One region of the Inediibacterium massiliense genome, then DNA from elsewhere that is predicted to be linked to it. Evidence: riboswitches for the same ligand, from Rfam matches in the RefSeq annotation. Region 1 holds a riboswitch; the other holds the start of a gene.
What was found. A riboswitch is a leader RNA that binds a small molecule or an ion and turns the genes downstream of it on or off. The one in region 1 is predicted to bind cobalamin.
Positions count from the first base shown of each region.

Region 1 (8,383 bases):
ACTTACTACAAGCATTCCTTTTTTACCTTCTTGCATATTTCCTTTTTCTTCATAAACTACAGGTTTTGGAATCTCAAATCCATTTCCTTCTATAGCTTCTTTTGTATGATTTACATAAATATCTTGATATCTTGGATTTTCTCCTAATCCATGAAGATATGTATCTACACTAAATCCTTCTTTTTTAAGAATTGTTTTCCAAGAATCATCTTCATCTCCTGCCATATCATTTTGTGCATGATCTCCTGCTACTAACATATATGGCATTAATGTTACTTCTTTAATCTTATCTCTTTTCAATTTTTTAATTACATTTTCTAGTGTTGGATATCCTTCTACTGTTCCTACATAAACAGGTAATTTTTGTTCATCAATAACCATTTGAAGATTAGAGTAACTTGCATTTCCTGCATGATTTGGACTTCCATGTCCCATAAGTACTACTGCATGTCCTTCTTTGTTTTGTGGAAGTTGTTCTTTTAAACCGTCTACTGCTATTTTATAATCCTCTGGAGTATATAAAATAGGTTTTCCAAGTGCTAGTTTTTTGAAAGTTCCATCATTAAATTTAGAAACTTCATCTACAATATCATTAAATTCTTCTCCTGCAATGACATGTAATGGTTGTACGATTACTTCTTCAAAACCATCTTTTTTCATTTTTTCAAGACCTTGTGCTAAAGTATCTACTTCTATTTTATCTCTTTCTTTTAATTTTTTGATAATAATATTAGATGTAAATGCTCTTCTTACTTCATAATCAGGAAAAGCCTTTTTTATTTTTTCTTCTACTGCATCAATAGTTACTTTTCTTGTGTCCTCATAGCTTGTTCCAAAGCTTGTAACTAAAATACCTTTTTTCACTTTATTACTCTCCTCTTTTGTTGTTTCTGTTGTAGTAGTTTTTCCACAGCCAGCAAAAACTCCTGCTACCATAAGTATTGCCATTAATAAACTTAAAATTTTAATTTTTTTCATATTCCCACTCCTTTACATATAATTTATTACTTTTTACATATTTGGAAGGACCACAAGTCCTTGTTCCCCAGTTTTTTTAACACATATTCCAAATAATTCTTTGATTAATTCAGGTTGAAAAACCTCCTTAGTCAACCCATATTCTACAACTTGTCCATTTTTAAGTGCCAATATATGATCACTAAAAAGATCTGTTAAATTCAAATCATGCATAATAGAAATTACTGTTAACCCCTTTTCTTTGATCATTTTCTTTAAAAGATTTAAAAACTTTATTGTATATTGAATATCCATATTAGAAAAAGCTTCATCTAAAAATAAAACTTTAGGTGTTTGAGCGAATGCTTTTGCCATCATCACTCTTTGTTTTTCTCCTCCACTTAAATGGGTGATGGGAATATGTGCAAACTGTAATGTTTGTGTACTCTCCATACTTTCATACACAATATCTAAATCTTCTTTTTTAAAATTTTTCATTCTTTCTTTAAAAGGGGTTCTTCCCATCATAACTATTTCCATACAAGTAAATGGAAATTTTATTTGTACATTTTGAGAAATGATAGCTATCTTTTGGCTTAATTCCTTTATATCATAATCTTTAATGTTTTTTTCTAAAAGAAAAATTTCTCCTTTATATTGGTCGAAATAACCATTCATTACATTCAAAAGGGTAGTTTTTCCAGAACCGTTTGGTCCAACAATTGTAGTCATTTTTCCTTTTTCAATATGAAAATCAATACCTTTTAAAACTTGTTTATTGTCATAGGAAAAAGATAAATTATTTATCTGATACATAACTATTCCCCCTATCTTAGGGATTTATTTCTCGTCATAAATATGTAGATAAAAAATGGTCCTCCTAATAAAGTAGTCAATACTCCAACAGGAATTTCCACATTCATAAGAGTTCTTGCACCCGTGTCTGCTAAAAGTAACAATTCTCCACCTAAAAGTGCGGACAAAGGAATCAAAATCCTATTATCTGATCCTACTATAAATCTTAACATATGAGGAACAATAAGTCCTACGAAACCAATCACACCACTTACAGATACACACACAGCAGTAATCAAAGATCCACAAATCAAAAATATTTTTTGAATTTTTTGAGTATCAATTCCTAATGCTTTTGCTTCCTTTTCACCTAAACACAAAAGATTTAAATCCTCTGAAAAATATATACATACCATCATACAAAATATAATAATTGGAACACTAATGATCACATGTTCCCAGTTTCTTGCAGCCAAGCTTCCCATAAGCCAATTGACAATAGCTGAAACATTTTCCCCTGCCATGCTTTTCAAAAGCTTAATTCCTGCAGATAAAATAGAACTTACAATAATCCCTGCAATAATTAAGTTGGTAGTACTTAAATAACCTTTTACTTTCGCAATGCTCATGACAATTCCTAGTGTTAAAAATGCTCCTATAAAAGCAAATACAGTTACAGAAACATGAAAAGAGTCTACAAATAAATTTAGATAAATTGCCATAGTAGCTCCAAAGGCTGCTCCTGAGGAAACCCCCATTGTATAAGAATCAGCTAATGGATTCATCAAAAGAGATTGAAAAACAACTCCAGAAACTGCCAAACCACTTCCTACTATGATAGCAATTAAAGCTCTTGGAATTCTTATATTCCACACAATTACTTCATAAGATTGTTCAATGTTTGTATACAGTTGCATATTTCCTGTGATTTTTCCAATAATAATTTTAACTACATCCATAGGATCTATAGATGCTTTTCCTAGATTAATCGAAAATAGAAAAGTACAAAATAATAAAATAATAAAAACAATGGCTACAACTTTTTCTTTATAACGTTTTTTTTGTAATATATGTATAAATTTATTTTCCATTTTTCCTCCAATCTTTCAGTTTTTTATGCATACAAAAAAGAGCTTTTGGAAAAGCTCTCGGATATACATAAAAATGGAATAACCATTTTCAAGCATATTCCACTTTCCCTCCGAAAGATGGATATTATTAAATATTAGGCAGGTCTCCTGGCTTAGCTTCATTTTACTTCTTTTCCTTCCCGGATTGATTCCAGTGGACACTCAAAGTTTCATCTGCTTTACAGTAGCGGGGGCTGCAGTGGCTTTTACCACTTTCTCTTTTCATTCTTTTTAGAAACCTAATATTAATTTATTCAGTTTTGATCATCTAAATTATACAGAATCATTTATGTTGTGTCAATGCGATTTGTCTTTTTTAATTGATATAAAATGTCATAAATTTATAATCTTATATTGATTAATTAATTTGATTCTGTTAGAGTTATAGGAGAATTTTATTCAAAGAAATGGGGCGAAGTCTGTGGACCACATCATTTCAATAAAAGATGTAACCAAAAAATATGAAAATTTTATTGCTGTGAATCATCTGAATCTAGATATTGAAAAGGGTAGTTTTTTAGGACTTTTAGGACCTAATGGAGCAGGAAAAACTACTTTAATCAAAATGCTTGTAGGTTTACTCAAGCCAAATAGTGGGAACATATACATTAAAAATCAAAAAATGTCTAGATCTAATTCCTTTTTAAAAAACACCATTGGAATTGTACCTCAGCATATTAATTTAGATAAAGAACTTTCTGTCAAAGAGAACCTTATCTTTGCTGCTAAGCTTTATAAATTAAAAGGAAAAGTAAGAGAAGAGAAAATAGAAAATCTTTTAGAGTTTTCTGATCTTAAAAATATCCAAAATAAAGCAGCTAAACATTTATCTGGAGGTATGCAAAGAAAACTAATGATTACAAAAGCTTTAATCAATGATCCTGAAATCTTATTTTTAGACGAACCTACTGTAGGAATTGATTTAAATACAAGAAGAAAAATATGGGACATGCTAAAGGGTATGAAAGATATGGGAAAAACGATTCTTCTGACTACTCATTATATTGAAGAAGCGGAATGTCTTTGTGATAAAATTGCTTTAATGGATCAAGGAAAAATATTTTATTGTAATACAAGTGAAAATTTAAAAGGAAACTTGGGCACTTTTACTGTAGAACATTTTAATGATCATAATATTACAGAATATAATTATTTTGATTCTTTAGACGAAGCAAAATTATATGCACATTCTCTTTGTGATGAATACATATTAAGAAATACAAATTTAGAAGATGTCTTTTATAATTTTACAAATAGGAAGGTAATATAGATGGAAATTTTGACAATACTATGGAGAGAGTTTGTTTTTTTTAAAAAAAGAGCCTTTAAAATTACTTCAGCTGCTGTCATAACCCCTCTTTTGTATCTTCTTGCATTTGGGTGGGGATTAGGCTCTAATGTGTCTATAGAAGGATTTAGCTATCTACATTATATTATTCCTGGTGTGATTGCTATGTCTACTATGCATACAAGCTTTAATGCCGTATCTTTAAGAATATCTGTAGCAAGACTGCATGAAAAAAGCTTTGAATATTATATGACTGCTCCTGTAAATATGTGTTTGCTTACTTTAGGATATGTACTTTCAGGAGCATTAAGAGGAATGTATGCAGGATTGATTATTTTAATCGTATCTTATATGTTTGGTGCTTATATTCATATCTCTTTTTCATTTTTATTTATATGTTTTCTAAATAGTATGTTATTTGCAGCTTTTGGATATTTTGCAGCCATGATCATTAATACTCACTATGATATGAATAGATTTACAAGTTTTATTATTACTCCTATGACTTTTTTATGTGGTACTTTCTTTTCTTTACAAAAAATGCCTCATATCATTAGAGGTTTTATTAATCTTCTTCCTCTTACCCATGCTATATCAGGTCTTAGAAATATAGCATTAAAAGGAGAGAGTAGTTTATTTTCTATCATGATTTTATCTTTATATTTTATAGTGTTTTACGCCTTAGGTGTTTATACAAGTTACAGAGAAATATAAAAAATTCGCATATTCCTTCGGAATTGCTCATGGCGCCAACGAAATTCTTTTATTTTATTCAGAATTTCCGTTGCTTAAAATTTGATGAAAATCTAACTTTCTAAAATTATCCACAATTTATTCATTTATATAATTTACTAAAGAATAAAAAGTCTTCTTTAGAAGATTTATAAGTCGACTTTTTTGAAATACATAACGAAAATTATAGACTGATCTATAAGCTTATTAAGTATATAATTTCCTATGTATTATAAATAATAGGAGGGGGGAAATGCAAATACTTAAATAGTATTTGCAAGCGATATGGCAAAATTTTATGGAATTGGTACAGGTCCTGGAGACAGCACATTAGTTACCATCAAAGCAGTAAAAACAATAGAAAAATTAGATCTTTTAGTTACACCAGAACCAAAAGAAGGAGGAGATAGTCTCGCTTTATCTATCGTAAAAGAATATATTCTTCCTACTACGGAAATTCGTCAAAGACATTTTCCTATGAATTTCAATGATGAAGAAAAAAATAAAGCTTGGCAAGAAATTGCTGATGAAATCGAAAAAGAAGTTAAAAATGGAAAAAATGTAGGATTTATTACTTTAGGTGATCCAATGCTTTATAGTACCTATGTATATATTTTGAATCTTTTAAAAGAAAATATAGAAATAGAAACGATTCCTGGAATTAGTGCTTTTTCTAATATTGCATCTAGTCAAAACTTTCCACTTGTCATGGATAGAGAAGCATTAGTCGTACTTCCTTGTACTGCTGATGAAGAAAAAATTGATTTTACTCTCCAACACTATAATTCTATTGTACTGATGAAAGTATATAAAAACTTTAAAGAAATTATTGAAAAACTAAAAAAATATAATTTAATTCAACATGCAATTTTAGTAAGCAATTCTTCTTTAGACAAAGAAGTGGTCTTTACAGATTTAGAAAATATTACACAAGAGCAAATTTCTTATTTCTCTACTATATTGATCAACAAAGAAAATTAACAATTAATATGCTCATAAAAAATGCAGGCTGATTACACTCAACCTGCATTTTTTAATATCCTAATATATTATATCCTCCATCTACATGAATAATTTCTCCTGTGATTCCACTACTTAAATGACTTGCTAAAAATACAGCTGTATTGGCTACTTCTTCTGTTGTTACCAATCTCTTTACAGGTACCTTTTCTTCAAATTCCTTTAACATCATATTAAAATCTCTAATTCCTTTTGCTGCTAATGTTTTAATAGGTCCTGCTGAAATCCCATTTACTCTTATATTATACATTCCTAAATCTGCTGCTAAATATTTGATACTCGCATCTAGTGAAGCTTTTGCAACTCCCATTACATTGTAGTTTTTTACAACTCTCTCTCCTCCTAAATAAGTAAGAGCCATAATACTTCCACCCTCATGCATAAGAGTCTTTGCATATCTAGACACAGCTACCAAAGAGTAAGAACTAATATCTTGTGCCATCTTGTATCCTTCTCTTGAAGTATCTATGTACATTCCTTCTAATTCTTCTTTTTTAGCATGAGCAATGGAATGTACAACTCCATGTAACACGTTCCATTTACTTTTTAATTTATCAAATGTATTCTTGATTTCTTCATCATTTGTAACATCACACGGCAGAAGATAAACATCCATATCTTCTGTTAATCTCTTTATTTTATCTAATACTTTCTCTCCTTGATAAGTAATACAAATATTTGCTCCTGATTCATAAAATGCTTTGGCAATAGCCCATCCAATACTTCTTTGGTTGGCAATCCCCATAATCACAATGTTTTTATCTTTTAATAATTGATACATTTATTTCTCCCCTTTATTTGAGTTTATTCAAGGCAGCAATCATTAAATCTCTTGCAATAGGTGCTGCACTTGACCCTCCAGTTGATCCAATATTTTCAAGTACTACTACTACACAGACATTTGGATCATCAGCTGGAGCAAATCCTACAAACCAAGCATGCTCCTTATCGGATTCATTCTCTGCAGTTCCTGTTTTTCCTGCAACTTTTATATTTCTAATTTTTGCTTTTTTTCCTGTTCCTTGATCTACTACATTTACCATCATATCTTTTATTTCTTGAGATGTCCACTCATCTGTCACACTTCCTAGAATTTGTGGACGAGCATTTTTAATGGTTCTTCCATCAGAACTAAGAATCTCTTTTACCAAATACGGCTTCATTATTTTTCCATCATTCGCAATCGCACTAGCCGCCATAACCATATTCAGTGGAGTCACTAAAATTTTACCTTGTCCAATAGCTGTAGCTCCTAATTCTGGTTTCGTTAGCATTTGTTTTGGAAATATAGAGTTTTTTGTTTTTAAATCAAAAGGAATTTTTTTATTAAACATATATTTTTCCGATGTTTTTTGTAATGTCTCTTCTCCTAACTCGAGTCCCATTCGAGCAAAAGCTATATTACAAGATACTCTCATAGCCTCTTTTAAATCAATTTTGCCATGAACATTTCCTCTATAGTCTCTTAATACATAACCATCAATATTCATACTTCCTCTACATTCAAAATGTTTACTAATATCATTTTCCATCGCTGCCGTCGCAGTAATAATTTTAAATACAGATCCTGGAGTATAAAGCCCCATTGTAGCTCTATTCAGCAATGGACTATTTTGGTTCTCTGTAATTTCATCCCAATGGTCCTTGATTGTAGCTGGATCAAAATCTGGATTACTAACCATTGCATATATTTCACCATTTTTAGGATTCATAAGTATAATAGAGCCTTTTTTACCACTTAAATACTTATGGGCATTATTTTGTAAATCATGATCAATGGTAAGTATTAAATTATTTCCTTTTTCTTTAGGTCCTGTAATTTTTTGTGTAATCTCTACAATAGGATTTTGCTCAATATTTAATAATTCTTTATTGTAAGAAGACTCTAAACCTGATTTTCCATATTCTTTTAAGCTATATCCAATAATATGACTATAAAGATTTCCAAATGGATAATAGCGTACCTGTCCATTTTGAGTTTTTTGGCTATAAGCCAATGTCTTTCCATTTCGATCTGCAATAATTCCTCTTAAAATATGCTCTTCATTGACCCATTGTCTTTTATTGTAATTATTGGTAACCACCTTCGAAGCCTGAAAAACTTCAAAATAACTTAGATAAACTACTAAAGCTATAAAAAGCATAGTAAGTACAATTAATACTCTTATGATTCTTTTATCTGTCTTATCCATTTTCTTCCTCCTGCCTAGGATCCATCTCTTCAGAAGCTACTTGTAAAATTCCTAAAGCAGCAAAACTTGAGATTAAAGAGCTTCCTCCATAACTTACAAAAGGAAGTGTCACTCCCGTTAGGGGAATCATTTTAATAACTCCCCCAATAATAATAAACGCTTGAAGTCCTAGTAAAGTTGTCATTCCTATAGCAACAATTTTAAAAAATAAATTTTGTTGATACAAAGCAATTTTAAAGCCTCTATATACTAAAATCAAAAATAGCATA
Region 1 is NZ_LN876587.1:254,284-262,666, reverse strand. Features, by position in the region: gene BN2409_RS17715 (sirohydrochlorin cobaltochelatase) at 1-978, opposite strand, end outside; gene BN2409_RS09800 (ABC transporter ATP-binding protein) at 1,012-1,773, opposite strand; gene BN2409_RS09795 (FecCD family ABC transporter permease) at 1,785-2,843, opposite strand; cobalamin riboswitch at 2,964-3,140, opposite strand; gene BN2409_RS09790 (ABC transporter ATP-binding protein) at 3,304-4,152, shown strand; gene BN2409_RS09785 (ABC transporter permease) at 4,153-4,884, shown strand; gene BN2409_RS09780 (cobalt-factor II C(20)-methyltransferase) at 5,188-5,883, shown strand; gene BN2409_RS09775 (enoyl-ACP reductase FabI) at 5,936-6,703, opposite strand; gene BN2409_RS09770 (peptidoglycan D,D-transpeptidase FtsI family protein) at 6,717-8,114, opposite strand; gene BN2409_RS09765 (FtsW/RodA/SpoVE family cell cycle protein) at 8,107-8,383, opposite strand, start outside.

Region 2 (8,383 bases), 240 kb from region 1:
ACCGTTTCTCCATGATCTACCTTAAAACTTATATTTTTAACAGCTTTTTTTTGTTTCTCTTGATACCAAAAAGATACATTTTCAAAACAAATTTTAGGATATATATCCTTATTGTTTATATGTTCTCCTTCATCTTTTACTAAAGGCTCTGCCTCTAAAACTAAAAACACTCTATTGGCTGCAGCAAATATAAGTCCAAAATTGCGTGCTGTATTACATATTTCAATCACTGGATTAAATGTCATACCTGATAAAATCACAATTACTGGAAACCATTCAAATTCCATTTTCCCCTGTACTACTAACATAGCAGCAACTCCCATTATACTAAGTGTTGCAATCCCTAATACCCCTTGTATCAAAGCTCCTTCTGTTCCTAACCTTTTTCCATACTCCAATTGGCTAGTATACATTTTTTTCATATAATTTTTATTTTTTTCTTTATATTTTTTTAGATAATTCAATGTCAAAATCTCTTTCATCCCTTGTATGCCTTCTACCGTTACTGCACTTGCATCTCCTAACTGACACCTTACTTTTTCGCCTTGACGATCAGCCTTATCCTTTAATAAACAAGGTATACTAACAAGTACTCCTAAAAATATAAGCATCATGATTGGAAATATGGGATGAATCCATCCCATAAAAGCAATTAAAACCATAGGTACGATCACAGCAACAAGGGTACTTCCAAAAGAATGGGCAAAAAACCATTCTAATAGTTCTACATCACTCATTAAAGTAGAAGCTAGCTGTCCTGATCTCATATCTAATAAAATTGCTGGTGAAACTTTCTCTATGGACTGAAAAAGCATAATTCTAAAATCAGCTAATACTTTAAATGCCACATCATGAGCAAGCCACATTTCACTAAAATATGCAATCACTCTCATAATCAAACAAATAACCATAGTACTTGCAAGAACAAAAAAACAATCCTTTAATTTATCTTGTACAGCTAAACCAACCATGTAAGCAGATATAGCCGCTATCGCAATAGTAAAAAGATGGTTTAAAATTCCACTTACAATTGCCCCAATCACTCTCGGTAGATAAACATGTAGTTTTTTAGAAAGTTTCATAATATAAGTAAATCGATATTTATTACTTTTTATAGTTTTTTTATTCGTATTCATATGTTTTCTCCTATATTTTCCTGTGCACGAATAAGTCCTTGATACGTTTCACAGTTGCATAAAAGTTCTTCGTGTGTTCCTTCCCCTTTGACCTTTCCGTCTTTTAGCACATATATTTTATCTGCTTTTTCTATGGTAGATAATCTATGAGCAATTACAATAGTTGTTTTATTCTTCATCAATTTTTCTAAAGCATCTTGAATTAATTTCTCACTTTTCATATCCACACTTGAAGTAGCTTCATCCAAAATTAAAATAGGTGCATTCTTTAAAATTGCTCTTGCTATAGAGATTCTCTGTCTTTGTCCACCAGATAAAGTAGCACCTCTTTCTCCTACCACAGTTTCATAAGCATTTGGAAGATTGATAATAAAATCATGTGCATTGGCAACCTTGGCTGCATCTATGATTTCTTCTTCTGTTGCATGGGGATTTGCCATACGTAAATTCTCTTTAACTGTCCCATAAAACAAATATGTATCTTGAAATACTGCTGCAATTTGATTTCTTAAATACGAAATATCATATTCTTCAATATCTATAGAATCTAATTTGATTTCTCCTAGTTCTGTATCAAAAAATCTCAATAGTAGATTGACAATAGTTGACTTTCCTGAACCAGATTCCCCTACAATTGCAGTCATACTTCCAGGCTGCATATCCATATTTACATCTTTTAATACATAGCCTGAATCTTCATTGTATCTAAAAAATACACCATCTAACTTTATATTAAGGTTCTTACTAGATACAACCTTATTCTTCGTATGATCTCCTTGCTTTAATGGTTCATCAAGAATCTGGTATAACTCTTCTGCAACAGAAAAACCCAAATAACTTCCATGCCAATACGTATTTAACTCATAAAAAGGCTTCATACACTCACCAGATAAAAATAATATAATCAATAGCTCATTATATCCAAGTTGTCCATTTGACATATGAAAAGCTCCTATCAATACTGCCAATGCTGTACCTAACATAGTAAAAAACACAATTATTGCAGAATCTGCCAAAGACATTCCTGTATTTTTTATAGATTCCTTCGCAAAATCTCGGGCATCACTAGCCAATTGTTTTCCTATTCTTGTACTAGCATCAAAAGCTTTTAAAGTGCTCATTCCTTGCATAGAATCAATATATTGTGCATTTAAAAATGCATAAGACTTCCAATACTCAATCATAATTTTAGAAATGGCTGGCATAAGGAAATGAGGTATCAAAATAGATAAAAGCCCCATGAATATAATCACAACCCCCACAATCTTGTCTAATTGAATCATATATGTAATCGCACAACTTATTGCAATAAATACAACTATCCCATGGGGAATGTAATACACTAGAAAAGTTTCAAAAGATTCCACTCCATCTGTAATTAAAGATTGGATATTGCCACTTCTTTTCTTATTTTGATATGCGGGACCTAATACCATTAACTTATCTAGTAATTTTTCTCTAATCATTCCTTTAATCTTTGCAGCCATTTTTTTTGCATAACCTTCTTGATATCGTATCAAATAACATTTTGTTATAATTACCAAAACAATCATCATCAAATAAGTAATCATCTTCATAAAGCTACATCTTTCAATGACATTACTAATACCTTTTGCAAGAAGCATTGCTTGCATAAAATTTAAAGCAATTATAGACAGTCCCAAAAAAACTTTACACAAAGTTTCTTTTTTCGCTTGTTTTAAAAAAGTCACTAATCTTAAATAGTTTCCACCCATCTTTAAGCCACCTTGCCTATTTTTCTGCTCCCACTAAAAATTGTGGAGTCGTTGCATTTAATTCTTTTCCCATATCATCCCAAACTTGATCTACGATATTAATTTCTGAAAAGACTTTTGAAAATTTCATTTGAATCAATTGATTCAAATCCCATTGTGGTCGAACTTTATTACTCATAAACAACTTTTTGCTAAGCGCATCTCCTTCTACATTGTTTTTATGATTATGTGTTTTTCTTCCGTATTTTTCAATAAGTTTTTTTTCATTTTCTTCGTATTTTTCTCTTAGCTTCTCATCAAATAAATGCAAGTACCAATTGGCATCAAAAATTAATAATCTTCCTGAAGGTTTTAATACTCTATGCCATTCTTCATAGGCTTGAATAGGATTATCTAATGTCCAAGTCAAATTTCTACACACAATCAAATCAAAAGTATCATCCTCAAACTCTAAATTATGACAATCCATTGTTAAAAGATTTGCTTTACTTCCAGCCCTCTCAACATTTTTTCTTGCATAAGAAATCATATTTTCTGTTATATCAATTCCTGTTACATGATGTCCTTCCTCTCCAAGAACAATAGGAAAAAATCCTGGGCCCGTTCCGATATCAAGGATATCTAAACATTGTTTTTTGGGTGCATACTCTAATACTATTTTTTTCCATGCCTCTCTTTGAAAGTTTCCTAATTCCTCTTCTATACAAACACTATAAATATCTGCTTCCCCTTCCCAATATTGTTTAATTCTTTTTCCAAAATCCATATATATTCCTCCTATTTTATTATTTTTGTGCACAAATCATAAATGGTGGTGTCAAATGATTTAATTCAATAGTCTTTGAATCCCATATAATGTCAGAAACACTATGTTGAATTTGAATATTATGAAAACCAATACTTTTGAGTACATCTATATCCCAATCTGGTCTATACTTATCACTTAAGTATGTTTTTTTATCAATTTCTTCTCCATAAAATAAGTCTTTATATGTATGTGTCCCTCTGCCATATTTATGGATTAGATACTCTTGGTATTGTTGATACTTCTTTCTTTCTAACGGGTTATACCGCCATAAATTCCAATTTGCATCCAATACTATTAACTTTCCTTGAGGCTTTAGTACTCTATACCATTCTTCATAGGCTTTGACTGGATTTTCAAGAGTCCAAACAACATTGCTTCCAACTAATAAATCAAATGAATCCTCTTCAAATAGCATAGAATGTACATCCATCTGATACACTTCAATAGGAACATTTAAAATTTTCCCATGATCTTTTGCTATTTTTAGCATATTCCAAGATATATCCACTCCCATTACGTTGTGATGAGTTTTAGATAATTCTATCAACAACCTTCCTGTTCCACAGCCTAACTCTAATATATTTAATGATTGTTTTTTTTCAATATCTGGAATATAAGAAAAAATATAGTTAGCCAAACCTTTCAATAGATCCTCATATTTCACATTTGAAGGAAGCGTTTCATCATACCAATCTGCTTCTTCTTCCCAGTAATTATAAATATATTTCTTCATATTACCATCCTTACTTTTTACCTTAACAATAATATTTAGTATCATTATCAATGTTAAAAATTCTTGTATACCCCCTCCACCATCTCCTGCCCTTATAAAATAAAAAAGTACCCTTTTACAAGGGTACAAAAAATCAGAGACACTATCTCTCTAAGATTTTTCATCGCTCGTAAAAAATCTTTTATACAAATCATAAACCAGGTATTCCGACTCAAGCTTTGTCACTTTATGCGCCTTCCCAGTATTTCCAGTGGCATCTGCATAAGCTAGCTTATACGGCAGCGGGACTGTTCAGGATTTTCACCTGATTCCCTGAAGATAGATTGCTCTATCAAAATTTATGATCCTATAAAATTGTCTACTACAAATATACCTTTATGAATTTCATTTGACATTATTCATTATAAACTATATTGTTACTATATAGTCAAATATTTTAAGGAGGAATTATGTCAAATTTTCATTTTTTATCTGGACAAATATGTAAAATATTTAATATCACCAAACAAACACTTATTTTTTATGATAAAATCAATCTAATTAAACCTTCCTATGTAAATGAAAAAACAAAATATAGATATTATTCCTTAAACCAATTCCCTAAATTTTACTTAATACTGTCTTTAAAAGCCAGTGGTTTTTCATTAAATGATATTCAAACTATATTAAGTAATCATTCATTAGAAACAACAAAACAAATGCTCACCACTCAAATTGAAACATTAAGTACTGAAATTAAAAAACTAAAAACAATGAAAAAATCTTTAGAACATAATCTTTCTCGTATCAAAGAAGGAGAAACTTTATATGATCCCCATAAAATTTATCAAAAGTATATAAAAGATCAATATCTTTTCACATTAGATATTGATCCTAATGATCATACCAATGATTTTTCTTTAACATTTTCTAAATTGGCACAATATCATTTTAAAGGCTATACACAAATGCCCTGGTCTTATGGATGGGTTGTAACTTTAGATCCCAATAGAAATTTTTTAGTCAAAAAAATTTCTATTAAACTAGACAACCCTTATAAGTCAAAAAGTTGCTTATACAAGCCAGAAGGACTTTATTTATGCGCCTATCACTACGGATCTTATGAAAATCTACATGAAACAAGAAATACTTTATTGTCCTATGCTCGAGAAAAAAAGCTTGCTATTACTGGATTTATCTACGAAACACAAATCATTAACAGTTTTTTCACAAATGATCCTTCAAACTATGTAACAGAGGTATCTATATCTATTTATTAAAAAACAAAGCTGAGGAAAATCCTCAGCTATATTTCTTTTGCTACAATATCTTTTTTTAGTTTTACATCTGGTTCAGATGGAAGCTTAAATAGAGGAATAAAACGATCCCATCCTGTAATCGTAAGAAGTAGCATAGATCCTACTGCGATAAATGCCATGAAATTGTATTGAATGATATCAATTGGTACAAAATTATGAAGTGGATACACTGCTTTTGCAATAGATACATAAAAGAGTACAAAGCAATGCCATGGAATAAGTTGTGATCCATATACACCAAATGCATCTGCAAATGTTGCATTTCTAAGTCTTAAGGTATACATATCCTCTTCACTTGCTTCTACATTTTCATCTGTAATGGTCTTGATAATAGGACTGATGGTAACAATTTCTGCCGTTTCATCTCCAAAAGCTGCATTTCCAATTAAACAAAGTAAAGAATTACAAAACATAAGTTGTTTTACACTTTTTACTCCTTTTACAATAGTTTTTGACAAAGGTTCAAAAGCATGCATACTATTCATAATTCCACCAAAAGATGCTACCCACATCATCATCACAATAGACCAACTTCCAGCTCCTGAAAATCCTGTATAAATAAGGTCTAAAAAACTTACAATACTTGTTACAGTTCCTGCTACAAATCCTAAAATCAAAGAAGAAATAATTCCAGCTCCTAAACAAATCATTGTTTGAATTCCCTTTATTGCCATTCCAATTACTATAATAAGAGGAATGACCATAAATATTGGTACACCTGTCTTTACTTGATCTAATAAAGTTACTGCTGACGGTCTTGCTTCATTGAGTGCATCCCATGCTTCTTTTGGAATAGAATTAATAGCCTCTGTTGCACTACCTACTGTATCAGGAAGTCCCATAGATGATCCTACTAAAAAAATTACTATAGCTGTTATAATCAAACAAATTCCTGACCAAACACCTTGATGTCTAATTCTATGAATCACTTCAACCTTTTGAAGTCCTGAACTTAATACAGTAGTATCAGATATAAGTCCAATATTGTCTCCAAAACAAGCTCCCCCTGCAATAGAACATACAGTTAAAATAAGGTCTCCTCCTACAATATGATTGAGCCATAAAAATACTGGAGCACAAGCTGCAAAAGTTCCCCATGAAGTACCTGTTGCAATAGATAATACACAAGTTACCAAAAATCCAACCAAAGCTACTGTCTTGGCTGTGATCCCTAAATTTAAAGCAATATTGATAATAGCTGCTCCTACTCCTGTTGCCATAAAAGATTCTGCTAATCCATAAGCAAACATCAAAATAAAAAATACAATGACTATTTCTCTTACGTTGTTAAATGCAAACTCTAAAAGTTCATTAAACTTATACTTTTGTGTAAGCATAGCAACCATAATCGCATAACAAGTTGCTATAGGGGCAGCTACCAAAACATCTAATCCACTAATCATAAGTCCTGCTAATAAAAATACAGGTGAAATTTTAAACAATCCTAACATACAATAATTCCTCCTTTTAGGTTTTCACATTTTTCATTTCACTGCATTTTTGTGAAACTAAAAATAATTTTCCTGCAATATCCTCTCCTTTCTTTCCGTTTATGTACTTTTGCTTACGTTCTTTAGCATGATATGAAATTTTATCTGTTTTATGAATTTATCGTTAGATATATTTCAATATTATAAATATAATGAATTATCTGAAAATTTTAGTGAAAAAAAATTATTTTTCCCATTAAATATCTATTTTATATACTACTTGTTCTTTATATCCAATCGTTACTTTTATATATCCTTTTAATCTCTTATCAAGATTTATATCTCCTGTATCTACTAAAAAAGGCCTATGCTGTAACGTTCGTAGTTTTCCATTGGTAGCAATCACAATAATATTTTCTTTTCCTACTTTCTCTATAACAAGAGGACTTAATTGCTGATTTCCTCTTCCAAATAAATAACCTTGCCCACCAATAGGAGTGATAATCATTTTAGCTTTTCTACCCTTAATGATCTTTAATATTTCTTTTTCTGTAAGGTCTTTTCCCACGATCTGTTTATTATATATAATATCAACACCTAATAGTGTATACGGTAAATCTAAAAGCTTCATAATAGGTCTTGTAGTAGATCCTGGTCCTATAATATAATATACATTTTCCTCCATATGATCTACTATATTATATGCAATAGCTTCTTGAGAAGTTTGATCATCCATCATACTTCCTGATTTTTTACCTTGTAAAAATCTTTTCTCAAAAGGAATTTTTAAATATCCATACAGTTTTGTTTTTACCTCTCCTTTTCTAAAAGCATCTTCATCAATATCCATCACTTCTACTTCTAAAACTTTAGGGACACTTTCCTTTAAATATAACAAAGCCAGATCTCCTGCCTTTTGAGGACTACTTGCATAAACTGCTGAATGTATCTTGACTCCTGCTGGAATCCCTATTACTGTTAAACAGTCTCCTACAGCTTCATAAATGTCTCTTGCTGTTCCATCTCCTCCCGCAAACATTAAAAGATCTACTTTTTCTTTTATCATTTTTTGTGCTGCATAGATTGTATCTTCTCTATTTGTATCATTTTTTGTACTTAAGATGACTTTTGTTTGGAATCCTAATTTTTTTGATTCATTTTCTCCCATATCACCAAAACATGTAATGATTTCTATTTCATCTTTTAATTCTTCTAAAACTTCAAGTGCTAAGATACTTCTGT
Region 2 is NZ_LN876587.1:495,507-503,889, reverse strand. Features, by position in the region: gene BN2409_RS10900 (ABC transporter ATP-binding protein) at 1-1,136, opposite strand, end outside; gene BN2409_RS10895 (ABC transporter ATP-binding protein) at 1,133-2,872, opposite strand; gene BN2409_RS10890 (class I SAM-dependent methyltransferase) at 2,889-3,638, opposite strand; gene BN2409_RS10885 (class I SAM-dependent methyltransferase) at 3,658-4,413, opposite strand; cobalamin riboswitch at 4,593-4,769, opposite strand; gene BN2409_RS10880 (MerR family transcriptional regulator) at 4,863-5,672, shown strand; gene BN2409_RS10875 (Na+/H+ antiporter NhaC family protein) at 5,699-7,162, opposite strand; gene BN2409_RS10870 (ATP-NAD kinase family protein) at 7,398-8,383, opposite strand, start outside.
Region 2: it holds a riboswitch for cobalamin, as region 1 does, so the genes downstream of both, BN2409_RS10885 (class I SAM-dependent methyltransferase) here and BN2409_RS09795 (FecCD family ABC transporter permease) in region 1, are expected to answer to the same signal.